Regions from separate parts of the Paenibacillus sp. FSL P2-0089 genome, predicted to be linked through region 2. Evidence: predicted binding sites of a transcription regulator. Region 2 holds the regulator's gene; the other holds the start of a gene.
What was found. Region 2 encodes NrdR, which represses ribonucleotide reductase genes. Its sites were predicted from a motif close to AACACNATATATNGTGTT; they were not measured.

Region 1 (15,138 bases), 3.4 Mb from region 2:
AATCAACGGGTAAAATATAAAAATAAATTTTTGTATTATCTTCTGTGTCTACTAGACCTGAATCAACTATTAGGGGTTCTGTGAAAGAGCCTGCATTCTTTACAATTTCATTAACTGCACTTGAAATTTTTTCTTCAGTTAATTTAACAGAGTTATCCTTTGCAAATACCATGTTTGGGAAAACCAGAATTAAAATAATCATTGAAAATAATAAAAGCTTTTTAGAATTAAACCTCAATATAATTCCTCCTTTGTAAATTAAAATTAGTGATTACTTCTGGCGTTTTGTAGTCACTCAATACATAATCATCTAATTTTTACCTAATTAATATATTACATATAATGGAACTTAATTACAATAATAAATAAAAAAATAAATTTATGGTTCATTTTTGAGTGCATATATGATAAAATATAATAATTAATCCTTTTTAAGGTAATGGAGAGATTTGAGTAAACCTATAAGAACTAAATATTCAAGGAGGTTAAAAATGATTAAAAAGTGGTTACTTTCATCGTTTGAAATTAACTTGAGATTTAGGAGAGTTTATTTGCTAACTACTATTGGAGTTATAGTTATTGCAATTAGTATAGTTTTTGCTTACAGAGAAAATCCAAAAAAATCCAATGTCCCATTCCTAGTAGGGCTTTCTGAGCAAGAAGCCGTAACACTATTAGAAAATCTTAATTTGCGTGTAAACATAAAAGAAGATGCCAATAATTATCTTGTAGAGAATGGAATAGTAACTGGCCAATCTCCTATTGAGAATACTCAAATTGCTAAAAATGAAATTGTAACGATAAGTGTGAAAAATAATAAATAAATTTTTATAATTGGATATGGCGGATTGCCATAACTCCTTAAGTCAACACACTAAAAGAATCACAAGAGTTTATTTAATAATCATCAGGAGGGGGTATTCGCTCTTGAATCCAGAGTACTGTCTTCTATGTACCAATCCGTTTTACCCGATTCTATTAATCTCCAGAACTCAGCACATCAATACCGTTTAGATCGGAGATATTATTTTATTTGTTTATGAGTTAGCGCTGGGATGATGAAGGCCATTGAAATAAGCTACGCTACCCCAAATAGTTTGGGTATAAGCGTAGCTTTTTGTGTTACTATTAAGCCTCTCTCAATCGTATATAATAAAACCATATGAGAGGAGTTGATCGTATCCTTATTGTTCTGGCAGGACTCCTGCTGCTGCTGATTGCCCAGACTGTGTACCTGCTGAACTACCGGAGACAGGTCGGTCAGATCAGCAGCCAGCTGTCTTTTATCATGGAGCATCAATCCCGTAAGCTGGTAGCGACCCAGTTGAAGCCAAGGGAGATCGGCAGGCTGGTGCGGGAGTGCAATAACCTGTTACGCCGCCAGCAAGCGATGGGAGAACAGTTCAGCCGCAAAAATCAGGAGATGAATCTGGCGATTACCAGTCTGTCGCATGATATCCGCACGCCGCTCACTTCGCTGGATGGTTACCTTCAGCTGGCGCTGCAGACAGAGGCGGAGCAGGAGAAGGGGCGGTACGTAGCGCTTGCCCAGTCGAGAATACAGCAGATTATTAAGCTGGTGGACGAGCTGTTCCTCTATACCAAGCTGCAGAATCCCGAATACAGTCTGGAGCTGCAGCCCTTGGACGTTATGGAGGTGTTGAAGCGGAACCTGTTTACGTTCATTGATGATTTTACCCGGTCCGGGAATGAGCCTGAGCTTCGGCTGCCGGAGCGTTCTCCCCGGGTGATGGGGGATATCCATGCGCTGGAACGAATCTTTACCAATATCATCGGCAACTATTTCATCCACGGCGAAGGCCCGTGGACCGTAGAGGTTGAAGACAGGCAGGAGATGCTGTGTATACGCTTCACCAATCGGCTTAAGCCAGGCAGCAGTGTGGATACGGAGAAGATCTTTACCCGCTTTTACAGAGAAGATCCGTCGCGTACCCGGCATTCCTCAGGTCTTGGACTCTCGATTGTGAAGGCGCTGATGGAGAAAATGAACGGCGACGCATCGGCCAATTCCGCCAGCGGTATCTTCAGCATTGATATCGAATTCGCAAAAGCGGGAAAGGAGCACCCCCATGGGCATCCCTCTCAATAGTAACAGCAAAAGAATTCTCATCGTTGAGGATGACGAGCATATTAACGCAATTCTGCATGACGGGCTTACCGCCGCAGGCTTTCAGTGTACCCGGGCCTATTCGGGCAGTGAAGGGATGCTGAATCTGGCAGAGCAGGAGTACCACCTCATTGTCCTGGACCTGATGCTGCCCGGATTGTCCGGCGAGGCATTTATGCATCGTTTGCGTGAGGAGCTGAAGTCCCGGATTCCGGTTATTGTCCTCTCGGCAAAGGATCAGCTGGATCATAAGCTGGATCTGTTCACGCTGGGCGCTGATGATTATGTGACCAAGCCCTTTGAGCTGGAGGAGCTGATCGCCCGCATCCATGTCCATATCCAGCGGACAGCTGCCGGTGAGCCGGTGAAGGAGTTCAGGCATAAAAATCTGGTACTGGACTGCACGGCCTACAGTGTCAGAATTCATAGCAGCGTGCTCGCTCTGACCCGCCAGGAATACCGGATTGTCGAGCTGCTGGTCAGGAATCCCTCACGCGTGTTCACGAAGCAGGATCTCTATGAGCTGGCCTGGGAGGAGATCTATCTGGGCGAGGACAAGACGATAACGGTACATGTCAGCAATATCCGCAATAAAATCAAAGCGCACGACAGCGAAGCCTATATCGATACGGTCTGGGGCATCGGCTTCCGGCTGAGTCCATGATGAACTTTGAACTTTCTTAACCTTTTGTTGGCGAACTATTAGTCTTCATCCTGTTAACTTAGGGTAAGGAGGTGGCAGACATGACAGATTGCATCATTGAACTATGCGGAGTGACCAAGATGTACCGATCGAAAGCAGCGGTGAGGAATGCCAATCTCAAAATCTACAGAGGAGAGATTGTCGGCATCATCGGCAAGAACGGTGCGGGCAAATCCACGCTGCTCAAAATGATCAGCGGACACGTATATCCGACCTCGGGAGAACTCCATTTTTTCAACCGTGCGGCGGCGGGGGAGCAGTCTTTTTTCGAGCGGATGGGGGTACTGATTGAGCAGCCCGGGTTATATCCGAACATCTCGGCCTATGAGAACCTGAAGCTGCTCGCCATCGCATATGGTCTAAGCGACAGGGAGACCACGATAGAGAAATTGCTGAGGCTCGTAGGATTGGACCCTAAGAATACCGCCAAAGTTAAAAGCTATTCCATGGGCATGAAGCAGCGGCTGGGAATTGCGGTGGCCTTGCTTGGAAGTCCCGATGTGCTGATTCTGGATGAGCCGATTAACGGGCTTGATCCGCAAGGGATTGTAGAGATTAGGGAGCTCATTCTGGAGCTGAACGCAACGGGTCTGACGATTCTGATCTCCAGCCACATTCTGGAGGAGCTCTCCAAAATCGCCACCAAGTATGCCATTATCCATCAGGGGGAATTCGCCGAGGTAATCTCCAAGGAAGAATTACAGCAGCGCTGCGAGGAACGGATCGAGATTAGCGTGGAGGAAGCCCGGGAGGCTCTCCCGGTGCTGGAGCGCGAGCTGAAGATTACACAATATAAAGTGGTGGACAGCCGTACGGTGTATGTATACGACGAGCATATCCGCATCCGGCAGATCGTCCAGGAGCTGGCGCAGCATGGGATAATGGTAGATTCCATCTCAAGACATAAGCAGAGCCTGGAGCAGTATTTCCTGGGACGCACGGAAAGTGCAGGTGAACGCCATGATTAACCTGTTGCGGATGGACCTGTACCGCTTCACGCGAAACAAGATTATGTACTTGTTGCTGCTTTTGTTCTGTGCCTTTCAGATCTTCGGCATCTATATGATGAAGCAATACGAGCAACCGGTGGAGGGCCGTCCGCTGCTCAGCAGCTTAACGGAGAGTGAGTTCATCCAGCTTGTGATCTCACAGCCGCCTTCCTGGATGCTGATCTATATCGCCGTGTTCACGATTTATTTCTATATGAGCGAATGGAATTCCGGCTTCCACAAGAATTATATCTCCATGAGACAGGCAAGAATCCACTCCGTCTTCTCCAAAATGGCGATTCTCGCCCTATTCGTGGCAATGCTGTTCCTGATCCTGTTAATTGCAGACGGAATCGGCAGGAGACTGTTTATGGGTCAGACGGATCTGGGAGACTTGGGCATGCTCATTACTCTGCTGGTCGGCCAATTCCTGCTGCACTGGGCGTTCTCGCTGGTTGTTCTCTGCATTGCTATGATGACTAAGAACCTGCTCATCAGCTTGAGCGCCGGCTTCGTTCTGGCTCTGAATGTGATTGGGATGGTACTGGGGGCGCTGGAGAATCAGTTCACAGGCACTCATCTGACGCAATATCTGCTGATCAACACGCTCGTACGGGTCAAGGATCTAGGCAGCACGGCTGAGCTGATTCATACATTCGGAGTAGCGGTTGCAGCGATTCTAATACTAAGTTATCTTGCTGTCCGCTACAAAATCAGGGAGGATCTGAACTAGCGTCATTTCGCGCCTGAGGGAATCAGATTCTTCTGCATTCCCCGGGCAGCTCCCCGCCCTGAATCCAGGCCTCGACCAGCTTATTGAACAGCTCCGGCTTCGCCAGAGAGAGGCCATGTCCCATCCGGGGAATCACCACGCCCATGCAGCGGGGATTTGCGGCAACCAGATCCCGGGCGGATTGCTTCATGACAGATTTCTCACGTTCACCTACAGTAACCAGTATCTTGCCTGTGGCCTCACTGAACCCGGCTGGAATGCGGAACGACATATTCTCTTCCAGCACCCGGATCAGCGTCTTCAGCTCCATCTGCCGGCTCTCTTCAACATACCGTTCCAGGTACTCCTCGCCCAGATAGAGCGTCTTAGCCTGTAGCTTCGCGAACCATCTGTACTTAATCAGCGGAAAAGACAGTCTGACCGCCGGCCCGATCAGTCTGCTGGCGGAGGGAATCGGCCGCACCAACGCGCTGTTGATGATGGCATAATCAATCAGCTCCGGTCTTATCCCCAGCATCTGAACCAATACCTGTGCGCCCAGCGAGAAGCCGGTGACAACGATCTTTCGTCCCTTAGCCCGCTCCTCGATGAGCAATGCAAGCTCCTCCGCACTGCTGCGGATCGTGAACTCCGTATCCTCCCGGCTGAACCCGTGCCCCGGCAGGTCCGGGACCAGACAATGATACCCGGCGAACGCCGCCACCTGCTTCTCCCACATCCACCCGCTCACGCCCCCGCCATGCAGGAAGACCATCAGACAAGCCCCATCCGGGTCTCCGTACTCCTGAATATGTATCGCCATCCCGTTCCACCTCTTTCTTGTAAAATAGCCACTCCTACTCCTACGTCCCAGTAACAATATGGTCTCATAAGTAGAACCGGCTTTGTCTTCCTTTTCGGGACGGTACCGTTTCAGTGAAAAGTGAAGCTTGGGTTTCGATGATTTATTCAGAACCTTTGAGGGAACTGAAAAGGTGTATCACAAAAAAAAGCCCCGGCAGCTTGTCCAAGCGACCGGGTGCTTATTCTACATACCATCCAATAGATTGAACTTGTAATATACAAATTAAGGGATGAATGGCGGAAGGGAATTTTGGAACTGTAGGAGCGATAGCGTCCGCCTGAAAGCTTTCCGTAGGAAAGCTCACATCGGAAGCATATGCTTGGTTTGGATTTCTACCGCGAACAGCGGTCTAATCAAGGAAATCTGTATACAACAGCGGCCGGAAGTCCAAATATTCTCTGGAGTCACGACTATCCCGAAATCAGAGTCTACAAGTTCAATCTCTCCACTTAAAACTTAAAATCCTCATCCCGCAAAGGCTCCACATTCATAGCCCGCACATACCCATTCCCCTTCTTCGAGAAGAAGTCATGCTGCTTCGTGTGGGTGCTGATCCCGTTCTGGACGATTGGGTTAATCTCTTCCTCATCGAACAGCGGATCATGGCCGAGGTTCATCATCGCCTTGTTGGCATTGTAGCGCAGGAAGGTCTTCACTTCCTCCACCAGGCCAATCGGGGCGTAGATCTGCTCGGTGTATTGCTCCTCGTTCGCGTGGAGCAGACGAAGCAGGCCGACCAGGGTCTCGTAGACATCGCTCTGGTCTTCTTCGGACAGCTCCTCAAAAATCTCCTGGGCCAGCACGCCGACATAGACGCCGTGGATGCTCTCATCACGCAGGATCAGGTCAATGATCTCGCCGCTGCAGGTCATTTTGCCCTGTCCGGCCAGATAGAGCGGGTAGAAGAAGCCGCTATAGAATAGGTAGCTCTCCAGCAGTACCGATGCGGACATCGCCAGATAGAGGTCTTTCTTCGTTTCAATCTTTTGATAATACTCCGAGATCGTCTCCGCCTTGAACTGCAGGAACGTATTGTCCTCCACCCAGCGGAAAATCCCGTCAATCTGCTCGGTGGAAGCCAGTGTGGTGAAAATGCTGCTGTACGACTTCGCATGAATCTGCTCCATCATGCCCATGAAGCCGAGGACCGCCTTGCGCTGCAAGCCGTCCACATGCTCCATAATCTGCGGCATCCCTACGCCGCCCTGGATCGTATCCAGGAGGGTCAATCCGCCCAGCACCTTCATATAAGAGTCCTTCTCGGTCTCACTCAGCGTGAGCCAGGACATTTTGTCATCGGATAGTGGAATTTCGTCGTCGGTCCAGAACTGCATAATATTCTGATTCCAGAACATCAGTGAGAAATCGTCGTCGGGACGGTTCCAGTTCACGGCTTGAATTGCGCTCATAATCGTATATTCTCCCTTTCTGTACCTGTTGCCCTCTTAGATGGAGCAGGCCAGGCATTCCTCGACAGACAATTTGTTGGTCCGGGTGTAGTACAGGGATTTCAGCCCTTTGTGCGCCGCATACAGGTAAGAGCGGGCCAGCTCACGGGTTGTAACATCACTGTTCACATGCAGAACCGTTGAGATACCCTGGTCGATATGAGGCTGAATCTCCGCAATCAGATCAATCACCTTGAACTGGTCCATCTGGTAGGCGGATTTATAATAGAACACATTGTCCGGACGCAGGTAAGGCATCGGATAGTAGGTGGTCGAGTTAGCATACGTGCGGGTCTCGATCTGCTCTACAATCGGCATGACGCTGGAGGTCGCATTCTGGATGTACGAGATGCTAGCGGTCGGCGCAATCGCCAGACGGTAGGCATGGTACAGGCCGTGCTTCATCACCTTGTCACGCAGCTCTTTCCAATCCTCTGTAGTAGGAATGTAAATCCCCTCGAACAGCTCCTGCGCTTTTGCCGTAACCGGACGGTAGTCTGTAGTCAGATAACGGTCGAAATACACGCCGCTGGCGTAGTCGGACTGCTCGAAGCCATAGAAGGTCTCACCTGTCTCGGCGGCAATCTCCATACTTTTCTCAATCGAATGATAGTTCATGGTCATGAAGAAGGTGCGTGCGAAATCACGGGCCTGCTCACTCTCATAAGCCACCTTGTTCTTGGCAAAATACCCGTGCAGGTTCATTACGCCCAGGCCCACGGAGTGCATTTCCTTGTTCGCCTTAGCCACGCCCGGAGCGTTGGAGACAGTAGTCATATCGCTGACAGCCGTCAGTGCCAGCATGCCCTCATGTACCGATTCACGGATCTTGCCGTGCTCCATCACGTTCACGATGTTGAGGGAAGCCAGGTTGCAGCTGATATCGCGGCGGATCTCGTCCTGCTGACCGTAGTCGTTAATCTCTGAAGTCTCCTGCAACTGGAAAATCTCGGTGCACAGGTTGGACATCTTGATCTGGCCCACATTACGCAGGGCATGGGCGTTATTGGCATTACTCTTATTCATAATATACGGATAGCCCGATTCAAGCTGGATCATGGCGATCTTGGTCAGCATGTCGCGTGCGCTCATGGCGATTCTTTTCTTCACGCGCGGATCAGCAAGGAGGGTATCATACATGACGTCCAGATCCATGTCATCCAGGTGCGTACCGTACGCCTGATAGACTGTGTAAGGAGCGAACACATGCAGCGGCTGATTGTCCTGCGCGAGCTTGTAGAAGCGGTTAGGCACGATCAGGCCGATAGACAACGTCTTCAGGCGTGTCCGTTCGTCAGCGTTAATCTTCTTGCTGTCCAGGAATTCAAGTACGTCCCAGCCAAAAATATTATAATAAGCCGCACCCGAACCCTTACGCTGGCCCATCTGGTCCGCATAGGAGAAGCCGTCTTCCATGAGCTTCAGGACAGGCATAATGCCTTTGGCCGCATCCTCTACACCCTTAATGGTCTCGCCGCGCGAGCGCAGCTTGGACAGATTGACCGCAACGCCGCCCCCGATTTTCGACAGCTGCATGCAGGTATTCAGCACATAGTTGATTGAATTGAGCGAGTCGTCCATCTCCAGCAGGAAGCAGGAGACCATCTCGCCGCGGCGGCTTTTACCGGCATTGAGGAAGGTTGGTGTCGCCGGCTGCAGGCGCTGTTCCATCATCGAGCGGGCCAGTGTACGGGCAGTCTCTACGTTACCCCGTCCCAGATGCAGAGCCACTACCGCTACGCGGTCCGGATAATGCTCCAGGTACTGCTTACGGTCATTGGTTTTGACGGCATAGTCGGTATAGAACTTGGAAGCCGCCATATAGGAAGGGAAGCGGAAATTATATTCATGGGCGATCCGGTAGACATCCTCCATCTCAGCAGCGGAGTAGCGGTCGTACAGGTCCTCGTAGTAGTCATTGGCAATCATATAATCAATCTTGGCTTTCGTATCCGTGAAGGTCAGGCTACGCCGCTCCACATCCTGCATGAACTCGGCTACTGCTTCCTGGTCCTTATCCAATTGGAAAAAGCCGCTTTCGTCTCTCTTCATCAACATGTTGTTCAATTCAATATGCCGCAACCCGGTCCACCTCCTGTTTTATGCGCTGTACATCCCCGAAGGTTCCCGACAATTCAAACTTGCCGACCACCGGTACGTTGTAACGCTGTGCAATTAAGTCTGCGCTGTGCGCGTATAGCTCACCCCAGTTTTTGTTGCCGCTCGCGGCGATGCCTTTGAGCCTGGAATGGTTTCGTTCAAGGAATGTTGACACCTTCGCTGGAATCTGTCCAAATCCGGTGGTGTATGTAACAAGCACATAAGGCTCGTCGATCGTCATATGCTCTTCGATTTGAACCGCCGGAAGCTTCAGTTTATTAATGAATCTTCTGACGTTGCCGGTCTTGGAATCGTAAGCAATCAACATGGCTCCTAACCTCCTATAACATGTTGCCCATTCTACAGCTCTTTCTACTTGACAAATGAACTTGGGCGAAATCACTAGATTTATGGGCTTAGCTCTTATATACACTATATTTAGTAATGCTTAATCATTTTATATACCATATATTGAAAAGTCAAGAGACAGACAGACCTCTGCGGCCCCTCAAAACAGAGCTTAAAACCGCCAATCCCACGCCCCGCCTGCATTCTATTCTCTTATAATTTATTAGTATTTTTTTTAAGCAATTTGCGGGGCTGCGGAATGGTGCAGACAGGGGCTTGCGGGAAGGGGAAACGGCTGTGATTTTTGAAAGCGTTTAGCCTTCGGGGGATCTGGATTTCATTGCACTTCGTACATTAGATGCTCCTTAAATTTAGGAGGAAGTCAGATCTGTTGTATTTTGTACACTTGATTTCAGCTAACAGGGGCTAATTGAGCAGATTCTTCAAATTCTAATGCAGGAAATACAATAGAATGGAGATTAACGGCAAATATCGGCAATTCTATTGCAGAAAGTGCAATCCGCATATTCAGTTTTACAATAACAGGGAACCATATCCGCCGGCAGGAGTCTTATTAGGTGAGAGGGGAGAGAACATGCAGAGTAAAGAACTAACGTATAGCATGACCTGTGCCTCATCGGTATCGCTTCGCGAGATGATGGAGACCTACGGCCAGGACGTATGGAATTATGCTTATGTCTTAACCCGCAACCGGGAGCAGGCGAACGATATCAGCCAGGAGGTATTTCTCAAGGCCTACAAGAGCATCGGCAAGTACCGGGGACAGGCTACCCTGAAAACCTGGCTGCTGACCATCACGCGCAACACCGCGTTCAGCTTACGGCGCAACAGCTTCTGGCGGAGGTTCACTCCGCTGGGCAGCTATCAGGATAAGGGAGGCACCATGTCCGCAGAACAAGAGGCCATCGGTAATCAATACGCTAACCGCATCTGGGAGATCATTATGGAGCTGCCAGATAAGTACAGGGAGATACTGGTGCTGGATATCCAGCAGGACCTGCCGGTGGCAGAGATGTCTGCTCTGCTCGGGATCGCGCAGGGAACGGTCAAATCCCGGCTCGGACGGGCCAGAGAGAAAGTGAGAACGGCGATAAAGGAGGAAGACCTGTGAAGACAAAACAAGAGAAGGAGCAAGTGAAGGTGATGAGCGGGGAGAAGGACTGGTATAAGCAAGCCGGGCGGAACCCGCTTGTAGAGCATGGATTCACGCCGCAGCTCATGGCACGGATTGAAGAGGCTGCGGCAGAAGGCTCATCGGGCAAAAGCGGACTACGCCGCCCGTTCGGGCGGGTGGCCGCCTTCGGCGGACTGGCAGCCATCCTGCTGCTCGTCACGCTGATCTGGCCGTTTGGCCCAGGGGCCGGGCTTGATCCGGCAGGAAGGCTGGCAGCGGTCTTTAAGCCTGGCTCGGGAGTGGCTGTGGTTACGCCGTCGGCGTCTCCTTCGGCACCGCAGAACGCAGCTTCATCAGCATCACCGCAATCCTACAGCCCGCCGGTTGGTTCTGCGGAGTTCGAGCTTGGCGGAATGAAGTATTACATGCCTCTACCGATGAACAGAGACAAGTCGCGCGCGCGTGCTGTTGAGACTAACGCCGGGATTGTCTGGTCGCCGCCGCCGCCGATGGTCAATTACAGCAAGCCCAAATACACCCATCCTACGGAACCTTACACATTGTATCTGTCTCCAAAGGGGCAGCCTGAGCTATCTGAAGCAACGGCAAAACGGATCTATACCTTACCGCTATATGCTGGCGGCTCGCAGCGTTATTATGAACTTACGGGGATCTGTGACGGAGGGGACTATGTAGTGCTGGGTATCGGAACGATCACTTTGGGTAAAGGGGTAGGAATGACACCTGAAAAGTTATCCGTTTTGAATTTAAAAGCAGCCGCAGCTGGAGAAACAGTAGCCCCGCAGGAACTGCTGGATTTAAGCAGTTTAGGTGACAAATATTCCTTGTACAGATCCTTTATTGCTTTTGATAAATATAATAGTGAGATGCTGCTTGTATATTACAGTGATGATAAAAAGAATGGTTTTGACGTTCATGGCAGTCTGTACGATATTGCTACTGGAGCGATACAGAATATAAGCAGCAAAATCAGTATCGACGTTCAAGGCCAGCTGCAGACGGCAATTTATGAAGTGAACGGGAAGAAGCGTAGAGCGGATGTTGTCTTGCTCCTCGGCCAGCAGTGGTATTATGATTGGTTTTATCAGGAACACGGACAGCAGATTGATCCCGCTAAGACAGGGAAGTGAGCGTTCAGTGTTTGCAGCATCTAATAGAGGAATCCTGGTGAGGCTACGGGGTTCTCTTTTTCTGTCTGCTGCTTCATTCCATTCCCTATAGATAATTTACTAAAAAAAAGCTATACTTTTTGATAATATCTCTAAGTAAACGTGATTTGTGTTTACTTCTGGAGTTCGATATCGAAGAGTGGAGCGGGATCAATGAAGAAGCTGACTATTGAGGATGTGGCTAAGAAAGCGGGCGTATCGAAAAGCACAGTCTCGCAATTTTTAAATAAACGGTTCAAGTATATGAGTGAGGCGACCAAAAAGCGCATTGCCGAGGTTATCGATGAGCTGAATTACCAGCCCAACGGACTTGCCCGCAGTCTCAAGCAGAACCGCACGCATATGGTTGGCATTATTGTGGCCAATATAGATTATTCGCTGTCCATTCAGTGTATCCGGGCCATTGAGAATGAGCTGCAGCGCCATGGGATTCAGGTGATCATCTGCAACTCGGACGAGAATGCCGATAAGGAGAATACTTATGTGGAGACGCTGGTCGCCCGTCAGGTGGATGGCCTGATTATTTTTCCGGCGGGAGATCAGCCTGCGCCTTACACCAGATTAATTGAAGCGGAATATCCGCTGGTCTTCATGGACCGGCTGGTTGACGGGATCACGACCCAGAGCCTGCTGCTGGATAACGAGATGGCGGTGAAGACCGCTATCCGGGAGCTGACCGGCCACGGCCATGAAGCGATTGCTATTCTATCCCTGCCGCTTGGCGTACATGCGATTACCCCGCGCAAGGAGCGAATGAGCGGGTACAAAAAAGCGATGGAGGAAGCGGGTCTGCCGCTGCTGGGTTCGTATATGCGAAGTGTGTCACGCGAAGACATCGCATCTGCACTGGACGAGCTGCTGCAGCTTCCCGAGCCTCCAACAGCGCTGCTTGCCGCCAATGATCTGGTGCTGGGCGAAATTCTTAAATATGCGAACCGCAATGCCATTGCGATCCCCGGCCAGTTGTCGGTCATCGGCATTGACGATGCCGAATTCGCCCGGATCTATAATCCTGATATTACAACGATCCGCCAGCCGGCTTACGAGATGGGGATGCAGGCGGCTAAGATCATGCTCTCTTTGATCAACGATGCGGACAGCGCGATGCCCATCACCTACAGGTTCCCGCCTTCCTTGCAGCAGGGGGAGTCGGTGCAGCCGCCGGCTAAGCCGGAATAGAGCAGGTCGGGGCGGCGAAAGGTCCATCGTGGTGACAACTTATAGGAAATCTGCTCAGGAATCCACGGCTTTACGGACCCAGGGGCCGTTATTGTGCGGAAAAGAAGGGTTTTGTAAATTTTACGGACTCCAGAGCCGTTAAATTGCTATTTAGGGCGCTAGATGCCCACGAAGTGCGGCTTAACGTCATCTGTGGGTTTAGAATAGATAGTAGACGCCACTTAACGGACGGAGGGATAATAAGGATCACGGAGGTGTGTGGCCATGGGTGAACAACGAAAACGGTACAATGAAGAGTTTAAAAAGCAGACGGTAAAGTTTCTACAAGAACAGACGAAGAGCTTCGGGGAGTTAGCGGAAGAGCTGGACATCCCCAAGAGCACGCTTCATCAATGGATGGGACAATACCGGGAGCTCAAGAATGAACCTTTAGCCAGTGTGGATCGGGTGAGGGAGCTCGAAGCCGAGTTGAAGGAAGCGCGCCGTCAACTCCAGGAGCGCCAAGATCAGCTCGCCGACCGGGAGGAAGAACTGGCCATCATAAAAAAAGCAGTGCACATCTTCAGCAAACCAAGGAACGCCGATTCCAGTTCATGAAGGAACATCGCTCCGCGTTTCGCTTGGAGAAGATGTGCATCACCTTGCAGGTATCCAGGAGTGGATATTACAAGTGGCTCGGAGCCAAAACCAGTGCACAGGCTCTCCGTAAAGCGGCCGTGCAGGAGCGAATCCGCTACCATTTTAATGACCATAAGGGGCGGTATGGAAGTCCGAAAATCACTCGACTGCTGCACCAGGAAGGCTACACCCTTACCGAACGTACGGTGAGTGTGTACATGCGGCAAATGAAGCTCCGCTCGGTGGTCTCTAAGCCGTACCGTGACAGACCACGGATTCCAAGCACAACAACCCTATTGCCCCGAACACACTGAATCAAGAGTTTACCGTCGACAAGCCCAATACCGCCTGGGTGACAGATATTACGTACATCCCCTGCCGTGGAGGCCGCTTGTACCTGGCCAGCGTCATGGATCTGTGCACGCGCGAAATTGTAGGGTGGCGGTTATCGGACCACATGGAAACCAGCTTGGTCTTAGACGCCTTGCAGGCTGCCTATCAAGCCAAGCGACCCGGCCCGGGGCTGCTCCACCACTCGGATCGGGGATCGCAGTATACCTCCAAGGAATATACCGAGCAGTTGAGGACGTACCAGATGGAATCAAGTATGAGCCGCAAAGGAAACTGTTACGATAACGCTTGTATTGAATCCTGGCACAGTATCTTGAAGAAGGAGCTCATTTACTGTAACCCGCGTTTTAAAACTCCCGGGCAGGCGTACCAGGACATTTACCAATACATTGAGTTTTACTACAACCGCAAGCGAATGCATGGCACGCTGGGGTATCTTTCCCCCGCCCGATTCGCTAAGCAGTTTACGACGGCATCCGTTGCGTGAGTATCTACTTTCTTGACAGAGGTCCACTGAGTCCGTTAGGCTTGCTATAGTGCAGCAATTCCCCAAATAACGGCTCTCCGGTCCGTAAGTCTATAGTTTGAGAGCAGGATTATGTACATTGAGCAAGACTATGTACTTTGCCGCGCGAACTGCTGGGAATGACGACTTGCCGGTTCGCAGGAACAATGCTCGGATGAAACTGACTTATCGTAACTGAGCTGTAACTGAGCCATAACTGAGCCATAACCATGCTGTACTACCTGCAATTCAGCCACACCTCTCTCACGCTACATATGCAAAAGGGTGTCCCAGCCGTCTGTCGGCTGAGGGACACCCTCTTTGCTGTGCTAATGTGTGTTCATGCTGAAGCCTGGCTCTGCCGGCAGCAGAGCACCTGCTCTTTGGCTATACGCCTGCGCTCATGAACTCCTCCAGCCGGGCACGGGTGGGAAGGCCGTCCATATCGCCAGGCGACATCACGGCGAGTGCGCCGATCGCATTGCCGCGCTTCACGGCTTCTGCTACGCTGAGCTTCTCCAGCATAGCGCTGATCACCCCAACCGCGAAGCCGTCTCCGGCACCGACCGTATCGACAACCTGCTCGACCTTGAAGCCGTCCACATAACCCTCTTCACCAGCGGAGGTCTTGTAGTAAGCGCCCTCAGGACCGAGCTTAATCACTACAAGGGATACGCCGCGCTCCAGATAGTACCCGGCAATCTCCTCCGGAGTCTCAAGACCGGTGAGAATCTTGCCTTCTCCGTGTCCGGGCAGGAACCAGTCGCAGCGGGTAGCCAGATCGTTGATCGTATTAACCATAGTTTCGGTGTCTGGCCACAGGGTCGGGCGCAGATTCGGGTCCAGTGATACGGTCTTGCCGCGCTG
Region 2 (15,138 bases):
CGAAGTGATCGGTCTGGGGCTGTCTTCGCCGGAGCAGCATTATTTTGTGCCTTTTGCCCTGCTGAAGAGTAAGGCGGCAGCACCCCTGCGGGACTGGCTCGGTGACGAGCAGGCGCCGAAGAGCGGGTATGATCTGCACCGTGCCGATCTGGCGCTGCATTGGCAGGGGATTGCTTTTGCCGGAGCCGCTAACGATGTTCAGCTTGCCGCTTACCTGCTGGACCCGACCGAAGCGAGCCAGAATCTGAATGACCTGACCACGAAATACGGCCTGCCCCGATTGTCGCCGGATGAGGATGTCTTCGGCAAAGGGGCCAAATATAGAATTCCTGAGCTTAAGATTCTCGGTGAGCATGTCGCCCGTAAGAGTGCGACTGTGTTAGGCATTGTGCATAAGCAGCAGGAGGAGCTGGACAAGACGGACATGACCGGTCTGTTCCAGGACCTGGAGATGCCGCTGTCGCGGATTCTCGCCGATATGGAGAAGCAGGGCATTGCTGTTAACAAGGATGATCTCGTCCAGCTCGGCAGGGAATTTGAAGCCCAGATCTCCCGGCTGGTCACTGAGATCTACTCCGCTTGCGGAACCGAATTCAATCTTAATTCTCCGAAGCAGCTGGGCGAGGTTCTGTTCGTGAAGCTCGGTCTGCCGGTCGTGAAGAAGACGAAGACCGGGTATTCGACGGATGCCGAGGTTCTGGAAAAGCTTGCGCCTTATCATGACGCTGTGCGCCTGATTCTGCAATACCGTACCATTGCCAAGCTGCAATCCACGTATGTGGAAGGCCTGATGAAGGAAATCTCGCCGGAGACCGGCAAGGTACACACCTTTTACCGGCAGACGATTGCGGCCACGGGCCGGCTCAGCAGCCAGTTCCCGAACCTGCAGAACATTCCAATCCGGCTCGAAGAGGGCCGCAAGATCCGTAAGGTATTCGTACCCTCCGAGCCGGGCTGGTCGATTCTGGCGGCGGATTACTCGCAGATCGAGCTGCGTGTGCTGGCGCATATCTCAGGTGATGAGCGGATGAAGGAAGCTTTTGTCGAGGATATGGATATTCATACTAAGACCGCCATGGACGTATTCGGCGTCCCTGCGGAGAGTGTGGACAGTAATATGCGCCGCTCCGCCAAAGCAGTTAACTTCGGGATTGTCTACGGCATCAGCGATTACGGCCTTTCGCAGAACCTGAACATCCCGCGCAAGGAAGCGGCCCGGTTCATTGAGCAGTATTTTGAGGTGTTCCAAGGTGTGCGCCGTTACATGGATGATATCGTAGTCGAGGCCCGTAAGCAGGGGTATGTGACTACGCTGCTGGAACGCCGCCGTTATCTGCCGGAGATCAATGCGAAGAACTTCAATCTGCGGTCCTTCGCAGAACGTACGGCGATGAATACGCCGATTCAGGGAACCGCTGCGGATATTATCAAGCTGGCCATGGTTCATATGGACAAGGCGCTGCATGAGCGCGGCCTGAAGAGCCGGATGCTGCTCCAGGTACACGATGAGTTAGTATTCGAGGTGCCGGAGGAGGAGCTGGAGCAGATGAAGCAGCTGCTGCCAGAGGTGATGGCCGGAGCGCTGCAGCTATCTGTTCCACTGAAGGCAGAGGTAAGTTATGGCAGCAACTGGTACGAAGCGAAATAGGCTCCCCGCACATGGCAGATATCCGGTATAATGGAGTGGAGGTGAGCCATGATGCCGGAATTGCCGGAAGTCGAAACAGTCAGAAGAACCCTTAATGAGTTAATTACAGGCAAGCAGATAGAGCATGTCACCGTCCGGCTGCCGCGGATTATTCAGCGCCCGGATGATATTCAGGCCTTTGCCCATATGCTGGCAGGCCATACAGTGGTAACGGTTGAGCGCAGAGGCAAGTTCCTGCGTTTCGTATTTGACGGGCTGGTGATGGTCTCCCATCTGCGGATGGAGGGCCGTTACGGGGTGTACCGTGAGGGCGAGCTGCTGGACAAGCATACGCATGTTATTTTCCATTTCACAGATGGGACGGAGCTGCGTTATACGGATGTGCGCCAATTCGGGACTATGCATCTATTCCAGCCGGGAGAGGATCTGCAGCTGAAGCCGCTGAACAAGCTGGGGCAGGAGCCGCTGGATGCCGATTTCACGCTGGAACGGTTCAAGGAGATTGTCGTTAAGCGGAGCACCAAGATCAAGCCGCTGCTGCTCAATCAGGAATATATAGTAGGTATCGGCAATATTTATGTAGATGAGTCCCTGCACCGTGCAGGCATCCACCCGGAGGAGACCGCGAAGTCCCTCTCGGAGGATCAGCTGGCCAGACTGCATCATGCTATTGTCGCAACACTGACGGAAGCAGTGAATGCCGGAGGCTCCTCCGTGAAGTCATATGTCAACGGCCAGGGGGAGAGCGGGAGCTACCAGGATCAGCACAAGATCTACGGACGCAAGGATCAGCCGTGTGCCACCTGCGGCACGCTGATTGAGAAGAGTGTGGTCGGCGGACGGGGAACGCATTATTGTCCCAGCTGCCAGCCGGTACCTGTACTGATTCTGTAATATTTATTTAGAGTCAGCGCCGCATTTACAGCCCGTTTCCAGGCTAGTTACATCTGAGTTATAACCGTTATGTATAAAGGCAGGCACTTCCTGCCCGTCCCGCCCATATAATGTGTGAAGATTGCTGATTATGGCGAAACGGAGCTCCGGCTCCGGTTCTTCACGGGAGGGATTGCGGGTGCTTAGCCCATTGTTGTCACTGCTGTTGCTTGCGTTTGCGCTTAGTCTGGATGGATTTGGTGTAGGCATTACATATGGACTGCGTAAAATGAAAATTCCCCTGCTCTCCATTATCATTATCTCGCTCTGTTCAGGGGTCGTCATTTATGGTTCTATGCAGGTCGGCGTGCTGCTGGCAAAGGTAGTCTCCCCGAATGCCGCTTCCAGTGTCGGAGCGGTTATTCTCGTCTTAATGGGCTGCTGGTCCCTGTTCCAGATGCTGACACAGAAGGAGAAGGGGCAGGAAGAGGCTGCGCCCGGGCAGGAGATCAGGAGGGAGACGGCTGCTGCCGCACAGAGTGCTGAGGCAGAGCTGAAGCCGGCTGTATTCTCGCTGGAGCTTCGCCATCTGGGCGTGGTTATACAGATTCTCCGCACGCCGTCTTCCGCTGATATGGATGCCTCTGGAAGCATCTCCTCCATGGAAGCCATGATCCTGGGGATCGCGTTGTCGCTGGATGCCTTCGGTGCCGGCCTCGGTGCGGCACTACTCGGATTCAGCCCGTGGTCCACCTCGCTGATGATCGCTGTATTCAGCGGGACCTTTTTGCTGATGGGAATGAAGACAGGACTGAGATTATCCGGCAGCTACTGGATGAAGCATGCCGCTGCGCTGCCCGCGATATTATTAATTGTAATGGGTATAATGAAGTTATTATGAGGTGAGTACATGATTATAGGCTTAACCGGAGGCATCGCTTCGGGAAAAAGCACCGTGTCTGCACTGTTTGTCCGCAAGGGAGCTGCACTGGTGGATGCCGATGTCATCGCCAGAGAGGTGATGCTCCCCGGGCACCCGGTGCTGGCGGCGGCGGTGGAGGCTTTTGGAGACCGCATTCTGCTGCCTGACGGTTCGCTGGACCGGGCAGGTATTGGCGAGATTGTCTTCCGGGACCCGGAGGCGCTCAAGACACTGAATAACCTGACCCATCCGGCAATACGCAGGGAGATCAAGGACAGGATGTATGCGCTTGAACAGGAGAATCCGCAGCGGCTCGTCATTGTGGACATTCCGCTGCTCTACGAATCAGAGCTGGATTCCTTGTTTGATCAGATTATTGTGGTCTATGTTCCGAGGAGGGTGCAGTTAGCCCGCCTCATGGAGCGCAGCGGAATGAAGCTGGAACAGGCTGAGGACCGGCTGAGGTCCCAGATGGATATTGAACTGAAGCGCAGGAAAGCGAATTATGTGATCGACAATAGCGGTGATCCTGAATCTGCCGAGCTTCAGGTTGGACGTCTGTGGGACAGGCTGGGCCTGATATGATGAAGTGGCTGCGCAAAAAAAGAGTCCTGCTGCTGCTGTTCATCGGCTTCACCGCGATCCTGTTTCTTGGCTCCAACTGGATGTCATGGTTTTATCCCATTTATTATAAAGCAGAGATCCGCCAGCACAGCCAGACGTATGAGATGGACCCATTCCTGGTGGCGTCCATCATCCGTGTGGAGACCAATTATAAGACTGGCCGCGAATCCAAAAAAGGCGCACTGGGGCTCATGCAGCTCATGCCGGATACCGCCAAGTGGGCGCTCGAAAAGGCCAAGCTCCCCGACGTGTCGCTGGAGCGGCTGAAGGAAGAGCCCTCCTCCAATATTGAACTGGGCACCTGGTATTTGTCTACGTTGTCCAAGCAGTTCGACGGCAACCGTATAGCGGTCATAGCCGCCTATAATGCCGGGCCTGGTAAGGTGCAGAGCTGGTTGGATGAAGGGCAATGGGACGGAACAGAAGCCTCTGTGAAGGACATTCCGTTCGGTGAGACCCGTCACTACGTACAGCGTGTAATTTATTATTATGATCAATATACCGAGCTCTACAGTGAGTTCTAGAGTGCTTGTTACTGCTGCTGTTATGTAAAAAGAAGCATCAAACGGCCGGAGGCCGTTCGATACTTCTTAGGCAAGCTTATGTCGTGTGGGCAGGTATTATTTGTACTGACCTGCCAGTTGCTGTTCAGCCAGGGTTACAAGACGTTTAGTGATGTAACCACCGATCGAACCGTTTTCGTAAGAAGTTTTATTGCCTTGGTATCCGTCTGGGGAGAGGGTGATACCTAGTTCCTGGGCAACTTCATATTTCAGTTGTTCCAAGGCACCGCGTGAGTTTGGAGCTACCAGGTTATTGGAGTTGTTATTTTGGCTCATTGCTGTTCACCTCCTATCGGTTGGTAACTGTATTATGTGCCGGACATGTCAGATTCATAACAACAAATAAACGGTGTTTTCTGGAAATTAAATGATGCCCGCATAGCCCTTGCGTATCAAGGGACGGGGCCTGACCATTCTAATGATGAGGAAGTGAAGAAGCTTATGAAATGTCCTTACTGCGACCACACCAATACCAAAGTCCTGGACTCGCGCCCGGCCAACGAGAATAAGTCCATCCGCCGCAGGCGGGAATGCGAGCTGTGCAGCCGCCGTTTCACCACCTTCGAGATGATTGAAGAGACCCCCCTGATTGTGATCAAAAAAGGCGGCAGCCGTGAAGAGTTCAGCCGTGACAAAATCCTCCGCGGCCTGATCCGTGCCTGCGAGAAGCGTCCGGTCCCTGTAGAGCGCCTGGAGGTCATCGTATCTGAGGTGGAGAAAAGCCTACGCGGCATCGCTCTCGCCGAGATCGAGAGCCGCCAGATCGGCGAGCTGGTCATGGAGCAGCTCTACCCTGTCGACGAGGTAGCCTACGTCCGCTTCGCGTCCGTGTACCGCCAGTTCAAGGACATTAACATGTTCATGAAGGAACTGAAGGGACTGCTGTCCAAGACTGAGGAGCTGGACGGGCTGTAAGCTTCGCCGTTTAGAAGTGAAGGATTCGATTGGGGTAGTGGGGCTGGCCTTGAGGTTGAGAGGTCAGTTCCCGGGTGGAGCGTCTTGTATCAAAATTAATTTCGGAAAAGTGTTGACACTGAAAGCAGATTTCTGTATTATATAGAAGTCGCCTACGAAACACATTGATGAATAAGCGACTTGAGCTTCTCGCTCAGATCAGATTTTAGAATACATAATGTAATTCTAAATTGGCAAAATTGTAAAAAATATGGGGCCATAGCTCAGCTGGGAGAGCGCATCGCTGGCAGCGATGAGGTCAGGGGTTCGATCCCCCTTGGCTCCACCAATTTCATACGGACTCTTAGCTCAGTTGGTAGAGCAGTAGACTCTTAATCTATTTGTCCAGGGTTCGAGCCCCTGAGAGTCCATCACATGAAGAACGGCAGAGATGCCGTTCTTTTGCTGTTTCATGGAATATGGGTGATTAAGTGGGGGAACAGCAAGGGCTTGAGGTCCATTCCCGAACCTTGAACCCCGAACCCGAACCCGAACCCGAACCCGAACCCGAACCCCCGAACCCTGAACCCAAACTGCGAAATATGGTTTCCATCGAGTTCCTTCGGTTCTAAATGTGTCTAAAGGACTGCTGCGGACCCCACAGCCCTTATGTTCTTTATTCAGCATAATTAAAAGGGCTAACGGACCGTATCGCGCTTATTGCTTTTCACCATCCATATATGAGATGAAATCTAGTAAATAGCGCCATCTGAGTCCGTAAGCTTGGTAAAATTGTGCTTTTTGTAGAAATAGGTGTGCCTCAGTCCGTTACAGCTGATTGATACCTCTACTTCTCACGCTCACAGCCACGGAATTCAAGTGTTTTTACCATATCAGCTTTATAATTCATGCTCCAAAACATACGTTAAACTCTAAGCTGATATGTTCGATAACGCTGCTGTCCTCCGGCCACATCCAGTAACTGTTGTTCGAGCAAATGATGCAGAATTCGTCTGGAGTGCCTATCCGTTACCCTGAGATGCTTAGCAAGCTCGAAAGGTGTGAATGCCCTGAGCAGACGTCTTGCGTAACGAAGGGTCTCCGCTTCCAGCCAAGTTAATGTGGAAGAAACATCCGTCGCAATGAATTTGCCGATAAAAGACAACACCAACTGTTGACATTGCTTGGGTTCTTCGATAATCGAAGGATAAGCAATAGGAAGAAAAGTCCAACTATCAAGGACCAGTAAGCAATGCCGGCGGCATAAATCCTTGAAGCGTCTGACATCCAGATCTCTGGCGTGAGGTCCATAGCCTTGAATCTCAATCCCGCCTTTTGCATCTCCAGGCATATAAGCCAAGTCCAGATAGCGGTACCCGTTATTGAAATCACGCACTTCCCATTCTGGAAACAAATGATCGAAATTACCGATTGCCGGAAACCATACCTTGCGGAGAAATTCAACTGTTCCGTGGCCTAATCCTTTGCCAAGTAGCTCCTTGCGCCTGTGGTTGCTCTCATTCTTCAGATTGCTAACTAACCATTCCTCGTACTGCTGCTCAAATCGCGTCATCGATACTCCTCCTTTAACACTCAAATTAGCGTTGATTCCCAAGCAAAAAAGCCGCTTCAATACTCAACCCTCTCCAAGAATCTAACTCGGAAGGGGCAGAGCATTACAAGCGGCGTGTGCTTCACAACCTATGTTTCTTATTATAGCGCTACAAATCCAGGAATCAATAAGTAGTTACAGAGGTTCTAATCGTGCAGTATACTATAGAGGATTTATATTTTTGTTTTCTTTTATTAAACTGTACAATGAGGTTCGGAGAATGCGTGAGGAAGAATGAATTGATAAAAGGGGAGAGTCCGATGACTAAGAACGAACAAGCCAGATTATTCAAAGTAACCTTAAGCGACTGGAACGGTGCGGTGCGTGGTCGGCCGACCCGGAAGATTGCAATTTCTGCAAAGGCATCGCTGTACGATCTTGCGGCAGTTACGATTGAATCTTTTGATTTTGATCTGGATCATGCCTTTGGATTCTATGATAATCTCAAAAACTGGACACGCTCTGAGGAAGGCTATGAATCATTTGCTGATGTGGGGGCGGGGGATAGGTTTCCTGGAGTGCAAAAAGTGAAAATCAGTAAAGTCTTTCATACCCCCAAACAAAAGATGCTGCTCTTATTCGATTATGGCGATGAGTGGAGAATGATTGTTCAATATCTGGGAGAGACTGAAGTGAAGCCGGGACAAAAACTGCCTATGGTCACGGAGATCGAGGGAGAGGCACCGGATCAATATGGCGACTTTGATGAAGATGAAGATGAAGACGAAGAGGATGAAGAGGCATAACTGGAAATAAGATCCAGATCGGACAGGTATTAAAATCACGGGTGCGGGAGCCGGAGAAATGATGGAGGAATTAATCCACGTTATCCGGAACATTCCGAACCTTTTTTTATTTACACACTAATTTACAAACCAACGGTCGGTATGTATAATCAACAGTAATCATATTTTAAATTAACCCAATCTTAACTATGTAAGGCAGAAGAGGAGAATAGCAATGAAGAACGCAGACCGGCGGAAGCAGACCATCCGGCAGTTGTTGGATGCAACGAAAGAATTGCTGCGGGACAAGAGCTGTCATGCCATCACCTTAAAGGATATTATGGAGCAGTCGCAATTATCTAAGGGGGCGATATTTCATTATGTGAAGAGCAAGGATGAGATTTTTGCCTGGGTGCTGGAGGAGCGGCTTGACGCTGTGAATGATCGTTTTGAAGAGGAAGTAAGAGGCAGCATTGATAAAAGCTTCGACGGGCCGATGCATGCCATCGCCAGAAGTCTTGCCGGATTGGAAGACAGCCATGAAGCGACTAACAAGGTGCTTCTATACCTGCTGGGCAAGGAGAATGAACCGGCGGTAGCGGAGGTGCTTGAGCATTTTCATGAGCGGTCGGTGTCGGTCTCCAGGCAGTGGATTATCACGGGGCAAAAGTACGGGGTGATTAAAGAAACGGTGAACCCTGATGAGACGGCGGAGCTGTTCGTCCTGCTGTCATTAGGTCTGCGTGTGCGGGCGTCCCTGCGCGCCTCTTCCGGGACCCTTTCTGCGAAAGAAATATCCGGTTTTATGGCTGGTATTCTGAAGAATTGAGATGAAGCAATATGAAGTAACAAGAAGGGGTGAGGTTAAATGGTTCCTTTTATAGCGCTTATCGTATCCTTTTTACTGTTCCGGGGAATAGGTCTACTAGGCTTGACGTATTGGAATGACTGGCAAACCGCCCTTCAGTGGGCTGTAGCTGTGATGCTGCTTCTCGGAGCTTCTGCCCACTGGGGACGGCGGCGCTCCGATTTGGTAAGAATGGTGCCGCCTGTTTTTCCGCAGAAAGAATGGATCGTGACGGTTACCGGGATGCTTGAAATTGCCGGAGCTATCGGCATCCTGCTGCCCGCGTTCTCAGCAACTGCTTCTGTATGCCTGATCTTGCTTCTTATTGCCATGCTCCCCGCCAATATCTATGCAGCACGCAGTAATATGACAATCGGGGGCAAGCCTGTGCCGAAATTAGCGGTCCGCGTAGGGATTCAGCTCATTTTTATCACTGCAGTGCTGCTCGCATCCCCGTTACTCTACCTGCCTTAACTGTGAATAGACTCCAGCTCCTCCTTTACAAATTGCATCAAAAGCTTCTTGGATGAGGAGAGATACTCATCGTTGCGTGATTGCAGCAGGCCTACGGGAATGGAGGCTTCCTTCAGCGTGACCTGGAGTCTCACCACATTCGGCGGTAACGGCGTAGATTCGAGGACGGCTCCTACAAAATCGATTTGCTGGACGAAGCCCGCAATGGCAGAGATTTGACTTACGGTATGCAGAAAGGGAGTTTCGGTGTACCGGGAGAACTGCTTCGATAATTGGGAATGATATAGACAGGTAGCTCCCCCGGCAATGATTGGATAACCAAGCAATTCCTCGAAAGCGATCTCATCTTTTGCGGCCAAAGGGTGGTTGTTCCCTGCGATAAAAGATATCCGCTCCTGATACAAGGGTTCGAAGTGATACGAAGATAGGTCAACAGGCTCTCCACAGATGGCAAAATCCAATTGATTCTGAAGCAGGGCATGCGAGAGCGAAGCGGTGTTACCGATCACAAAATGGCAGGATACATTAGGCTTATGCTCCATGAACCGCAGCAGTGACTTTGGTAGTATCTGCTCTGTCAATGATTCCAGCCCTCCGATCCTGAGCGTTCCGATCTCCTCTTTTTGCAGAGCTTTTGCCTGGTCCGCAACATAGTTCCAATGTCGGATCAGACTGTCGATCTCAGCGGCAAATATTCGCCCCGAAGCTGTAAGCTCAGAATCCCAGCCCCGTTTGAACAGCTTGATGCCCAGTTCCTTCTCCAGACGTTGAACCTGATTGGTGATTGTGGATTGTGCGTAGTTCAGTTTGGCGGCTGCTTTAGAGAAGTTTCCTTCTTGCAGGATGGTTTGAAATGTAGTTAGTTCTTTTAGGTCCATTAGCAGATATCTCCATCGGGTAATTTGAATTTACGAATCATTTAATTCAATTATACAGAATAAGAGGCGGGGAGTACAATGAAGTTACACCAGTAAAGGAGTGAAATGACATGCCTTTTGTCAGAGTCAGTTACTTGGAGAACAAATACGATGACCAACAGCTGCCTATCATTAGCCGCGAAATTATGAGTGCTCTAAGGGAATATTTTAACGTGCCGCAAGATGATTTCTTTCAAGTCTACCATGCCCATAAAGCAAGCGAATTTTATTACAGTCCGAATTATTTAAATATAGAGCGAACGGATGGGCTGCTCTATATTCAGATTACGCTCAAATCCGGGAGAAGCAAGGAGCAGAAAAGGGGCTTTTACAGCAAGCTGGCCGAGACGTTGTCGAGCACACTGGGCATCAGGAAAGAAGACGTCTTCGTCGTGCTGGTCGATACAGAATTCGAGGACTGGACGTTTGGCAATGGCATCGCACAGATGATTGAATGAATGTTCATATAAGGAAGAGAGGTATTGGAATGAAGCATCGGAAAATTGCATCGAATGCTCTTGAAGCATTTGGAGACATTGCTCCTTCGTTCGCGCGTTATTCGGAGGAGGTGCTCTTTGGGGAGGTATGGAGAAGGGAGCAGTTGTCGCTTCGGGAACGCAGTCTCCTGACGATATAGGCCCTGGTTGCCGGTGGACTTACCGAGCAGTTACCCTTTCATATCCGTCTGGCCCTGGAGAACGGTCTATCCGAAGAAGAATTGATCGAGGCAATGACTCACCTCGCCTTTTATGGAGGTTGGCCGCGTGCCGCATCGGCGATACAGGTTGCCAAGGGGATTTTCGAGGAAATATGACCACAATTGCGCATGTGAGCGAAAGCTCCGTGCGCTTTTTTTGGTTTAGACAATTTTTTTGATAAGAGGTTAGAAAATCGCTGTTTTTTCATTTTTTTTAGAGCTATACCCCAATTAGGTCCTGATGAATCGGTTTTTGTCGAGAATTGTTAAGAGTTTGTTTAGAGCTGTCTGATAGAATGGGCGCAGAAATGAAATTTTCTAAGGGGGCAGATGCTAGACTCCAGCAGAACTTGCAATATAGCGCACAGGATGAATGAACAAGGGGGAACGATACATTTGTTTAAGGGTAAGGGATTGAAAAAATATTTCTCGTTGTTACTCGTGATCAGCTTGGTTTGGACCGGAGCCTTTCCGGTATATGCGGGTTCAACAGACAATGGTGCTGCAGGCTGGGACAATGTTGGTCCGCTGCCAGTCGGCATCAACGTAAACGGAGTTGCTATTGGCTCAGATACTTTAGTTGCAGTGGGGGGAGAAGGGAAAATTGTTGCCGCAAGCAGCACTTCGACCTGGGCAGTTAGTAATTCTGGGGTAAGCGAGGATTTGAATAGTATTATTCATAAAGGCGCAGGCGGCGAATTCGTTGCAGTCGGTGACAATGGGATAGTCCTAACGTCAACAGATGGCGTGTCCTGGACACCCTCCGATGGCTCCGCCGGTTTTAACTGGAATGGAGTCAGCTACGGCGATGGAACATTAGTTCTAGTCGGCGATTCAGGAATGATTATGATCAAAAATGACAATCGCCCTGACTGGGAGATCGTATTCTCAGCCACTAATGAGAATCTGAACGCTGTGGCTTACGGTAACGGTAAGTTTGTAGCGGTGGGTGATAACGGTACAGTGGTAATGTCCAAAGATGGATCTGATTGGACCAAGGTGACAAGTAAAACAACCAACAAATTGAACGGAATCACCTTTGGCGGCGGAATGTTCGTAGCGGTTGGTGCGTCTGGAACTATTATTACTTCTCCGGAAAGTTCGAAAGGCGCAGCAAAGGTCCTTGAGTCGAAAGTGAACCTGAATGGAATAACTTTCGGAAACAGCGTATTTATGGCCGCAGGAGATAGCGGGAAAGTGTTCTCCACTAGTGATCTGGGGCAGACATGGAAGCCTGAGACTTCAAACGCAACTGCTAATCTTAACGGCATTGTATTTTATCAAGTTCTTAATCAATTTATTGCAGCGGGTGATTCCGGAGAGATCATTATGTCTTATGTCGTTCCCAACATCCCGCGGGTGCTCAGTCTGACTCCAGGAAATGATGAGACGGATGTAGCAATAGATGATAATCTGGTTGTGATGTTTAATCAGCCGGTGACGGCAGCCACTGGAGACGACAATAAGTTTAAAATTTTCAAGGCTGCGGATCTGTCCACTCCGGTTGAAACCATCCCGGCGGATGACGCCAGCAGAGTAACAGTAAATCCAGCTACCAATACGGCAACGATTAATCCGGGTAAGGATTTTGATGCAGGGGCTAAATATGCCGTTACAGTTGACGCGAATGCTTTTACTAACGGTGCAAGCGGCAATGCAGCAATCACAGCGGAAGAGTGGAGCTTCACGACAGTTGCTGGGCCGGGTGATACGGAAGCTCCGACTGTAAGTGATTATTCTCCTGTGCCAGGGGCGGTAGGAGTAACCATTGACACAAATCTGACGCTCACATTCAGTGAGGATGTAACGACAGACAGCGGCAACATTGTGATTTATGACAGTACGGACGAAGGAAACCTAATGGTAATTCCGGTTAACTCAGCGGAAGTTACGGTTAAGGATAACGTGGTAACCATTGTCCCGTATGATGATTTTAAGTACAGTACTACGTACTTTGTAAACATCGATGAAGGAGCTTTCAAAGATCTAGCAGACAACGCTAACTCTTATGCAGGTATTTCGGACAAGGACACCTGGCAGTTCACAACAGAAGAAGCACCTGATACTACACCGCCGGTGGTGAGTGGTTTTTCTCCTAAAGATGGAGTAACGAATGAAGAGATTGGCACCAACCTTACTCTTACCTTTAATGAGGATGTACAGAAGGGTGAAGGCCGAATTAAGATAATCAACAGCACGAACAGCGAAGTTCCTCCTGTGACGATCCCTGTTGGTTCTGATGAAGTAATCGTTGACGGCAAAGTTGTAACGATTAACCCCGAGGCTGATCTGGATTATGGTGCAAGCTATTATGTCCAGATTGATAATGGTACATTTACGGATATGTCGGGCAACAGCTATGCCGGTATCACTAACAATACAACCTGGCGCTTTAGTACCACCAGCGAACCGGATACGACCGCGCCAATCGTAAGCACATACTCGCCTATGAATGGGGCAACAGAGGTAGCTATCGGAACTAACCTGGAGCTTGCTTTTAGCGAGAATGTACAAGCAGGGGAAGGCAGTATTGTTATCTACAACAACTCGTCTGACCAAATAGCGGCTACCATTGCTGCGAAGGACGTAAGTATTCTGAACAATGTAGTCACGATTAACCCGGCTGACAATCTGGAATATGGTACAAGCTACCATGTACAGATTAGCGGAGATGCTTTCGCAGATCTATCCGGCAACTTGTACTCCGGTATCGCAGACGACACCACGTGGCACTTCACCACAACGGCTGCGCCGGATACGACAGCTCCTGCATTAGAGCATTTTACGCCTGTAAATGGGGCAGCGGATGTAGCAACAGATGCTAATCTGACCCTTACCTTCAGCGAGAATGTAAAGGCTGGAGCAGGCAATATCGTCATTTACAATAGTGCGAATCATACACCGGCAGCGACGATTCCTGCGACTTCAGGGAATGTAACTATCCATAGCAATGTAGTGACGATTAATCCTACGGATGATCTGAAGTATGGTGCGAGCTACTATGTACAGATTGGAGCCGGGGCATTTACTGATCTCGCAGGCAACAGCTATGCCGGCAATGCAGAGAGCACAGTCTGGCAGTTCACAACTACAGATGCACCCGATCGGATCTCGCCAACGGTGATTACCTATTCGCCGGAGCCATGGGCCACAGAAATAGCAGTTAACGCGAATCTGATCCTTACCTTCAGCGAAAATGTACGGGCAGCGGCGGGTACTATTGAGATTTTCCGCAGCACTGATGATATTCATCCGGTCTTGACGATTCCAGCACTTTCGGAAATGGTAACCATTCTAAATAATGTGGTCACCATTAATCCGGCTGCCAATCTGGAGCATGGTACCAGCTACTTTGTGCGGGTCTCTGAAGGAGCATTCACCGATAATGCAGGCAACAGCTATGCCGGTATTGCAGGCATTAACGCCTGGCGGTTTGTGACCACCAGTGCGCCAGATACAGCAGCGCCTGTAGTGACCTCTTACAGTCCGGCAGGCAATGCAACGCATGTACCTGTATCGGCTGCACTCACATTGACTTTTAACGAGAATATACTTGCGGGAAAAGGCAATATTGAGATTGTAAATGCGGAGAATGGTGAAGTCGTTAAGTCGATTAAAGCGGACGACAAGACGCTAGTTTCGATTGCGAACTCAACCGTCAGCATCAACACGAACGGCCTGCTGAAGCAGGGCGGCAGCTATTACGTGCTTATACAACCGGGTGCTTTTACAGATGAAGCAGGTAACAGTTATGCAGGACTTGCGGATAGTAAGCTCTGGAGCTTCGCAACAGTTTCTGTTCCAGTCACGCCAACTGAATCTCCTACACCGGCACCGGGCGGCGGTTCAGGATCAGGGGGAGGAGCACCGGCTCCGGTTCCAACACCAAGTCCTCAGACAGAAAGCATTAACGCAAACGTTGAAAACGGGGCTGCTCAAGGATCCATGGTATCCTCCGTTGTCATTACCCGCACCAAGGATGCGAACGGCGTGAAGAGTGATACTCTTACGTTCACATTGGAGCAGGCGATCCGGGCAGTCAATGAGCTTAAGGCGGCCGGGTCCAATATTGCCAGAATCATCGTGCCTGATAAGAATGATGAGGTTGCCGGAACCAGACTGACCATTCCAGCAGCTTCCAGCAAGCAATTTGCTGATAATCAGATCATGCTGGATCTATTCACAGTGAATGCTGAGGTGAAGGTGCCGGGCAGCTCAATGGCTGGATTCGGTACAGATATTTATTTCAACCTCGTTCCACTGAAGACATCACAGCAGAGCGCAGAGGTTGAAGCACTTGCCAAAGCACAGGTGCAGAGTGTATCCCGCGGTGCGACAGTTA

Region 1: the regulator NrdR is predicted to act here: its motif matches at 9,374-9,391, upstream of nrdI (class Ib ribonucleoside-diphosphate reductase assembly flavoprotein NrdI).

What each region holds. Positions count from the first base shown of each region.
Region 1 is NZ_CP152006.1:5,504,710-5,519,847, reverse strand. Features, by position in the region: gene NST69_RS23140 (hypothetical protein) at 1-238, opposite strand, end outside; gene NST69_RS23135 (PASTA domain-containing protein) at 492-824, shown strand; gene NST69_RS23130 (HAMP domain-containing sensor histidine kinase) at 1,163-2,110, shown strand; gene NST69_RS23125 (response regulator transcription factor) at 2,091-2,792, shown strand; gene NST69_RS23120 (ATP-binding cassette domain-containing protein) at 2,873-3,799, shown strand; gene NST69_RS23115 (ABC transporter permease) at 3,792-4,553, shown strand; gene NST69_RS23110 (alpha/beta hydrolase) at 4,576-5,355, opposite strand; gene nrdF (class 1b ribonucleoside-diphosphate reductase subunit beta) at 5,847-6,806, opposite strand; gene nrdE (class 1b ribonucleoside-diphosphate reductase subunit alpha) at 6,843-8,927, opposite strand; gene nrdI (class Ib ribonucleoside-diphosphate reductase assembly flavoprotein NrdI) at 8,914-9,273, opposite strand; gene NST69_RS23090 (sigma-70 family RNA polymerase sigma factor) at 9,889-10,425, shown strand; gene NST69_RS23085 (hypothetical protein) at 10,422-11,579, shown strand; gene NST69_RS23080 (LacI family DNA-binding transcriptional regulator) at 11,772-12,797, shown strand; gene NST69_RS23075 (transposase) at 13,062-13,394, shown strand; gene NST69_RS23070 (IS3 family transposase) at 13,391-13,729, shown strand; gene NST69_RS23065 (sugar kinase) at 14,659-15,138, opposite strand, start outside.
Region 2 is NZ_CP152006.1:2,127,737-2,142,874, forward strand. Features, by position in the region: gene polA (DNA polymerase I) at 1-1,648, shown strand, start outside; gene mutM (DNA-formamidopyrimidine glycosylase) at 1,700-2,542, shown strand; gene ytaF (sporulation membrane protein YtaF) at 2,721-3,422, shown strand; gene coaE (dephospho-CoA kinase) at 3,432-4,028, shown strand; gene NST69_RS08635 (lytic transglycosylase domain-containing protein) at 4,028-4,591, shown strand; gene NST69_RS08640 (alpha/beta-type small acid-soluble spore protein) at 4,688-4,906, opposite strand; gene nrdR (transcriptional regulator NrdR) at 5,072-5,545, shown strand; tRNA gene NST69_RS08650 (tRNA-Ala) at 5,798-5,873, shown strand; tRNA gene NST69_RS08655 (tRNA-Lys) at 5,883-5,955, shown strand; gene NST69_RS08660 (transcriptional regulator) at 6,450-7,097, opposite strand; gene NST69_RS08665 (hypothetical protein) at 7,397-7,882, shown strand; gene NST69_RS08670 (TetR/AcrR family transcriptional regulator) at 8,097-8,690, shown strand; gene NST69_RS08675 (DoxX family protein) at 8,730-9,182, shown strand; gene NST69_RS08680 (LysR family transcriptional regulator) at 9,179-10,060, opposite strand; gene NST69_RS08685 (tautomerase family protein) at 10,171-10,557, shown strand; partial or broken gene NST69_RS08690 (carboxymuconolactone decarboxylase family protein) at 10,587-10,913, shown strand; gene NST69_RS08695 (Ig-like domain-containing protein) at 11,193-15,138, shown strand, end outside.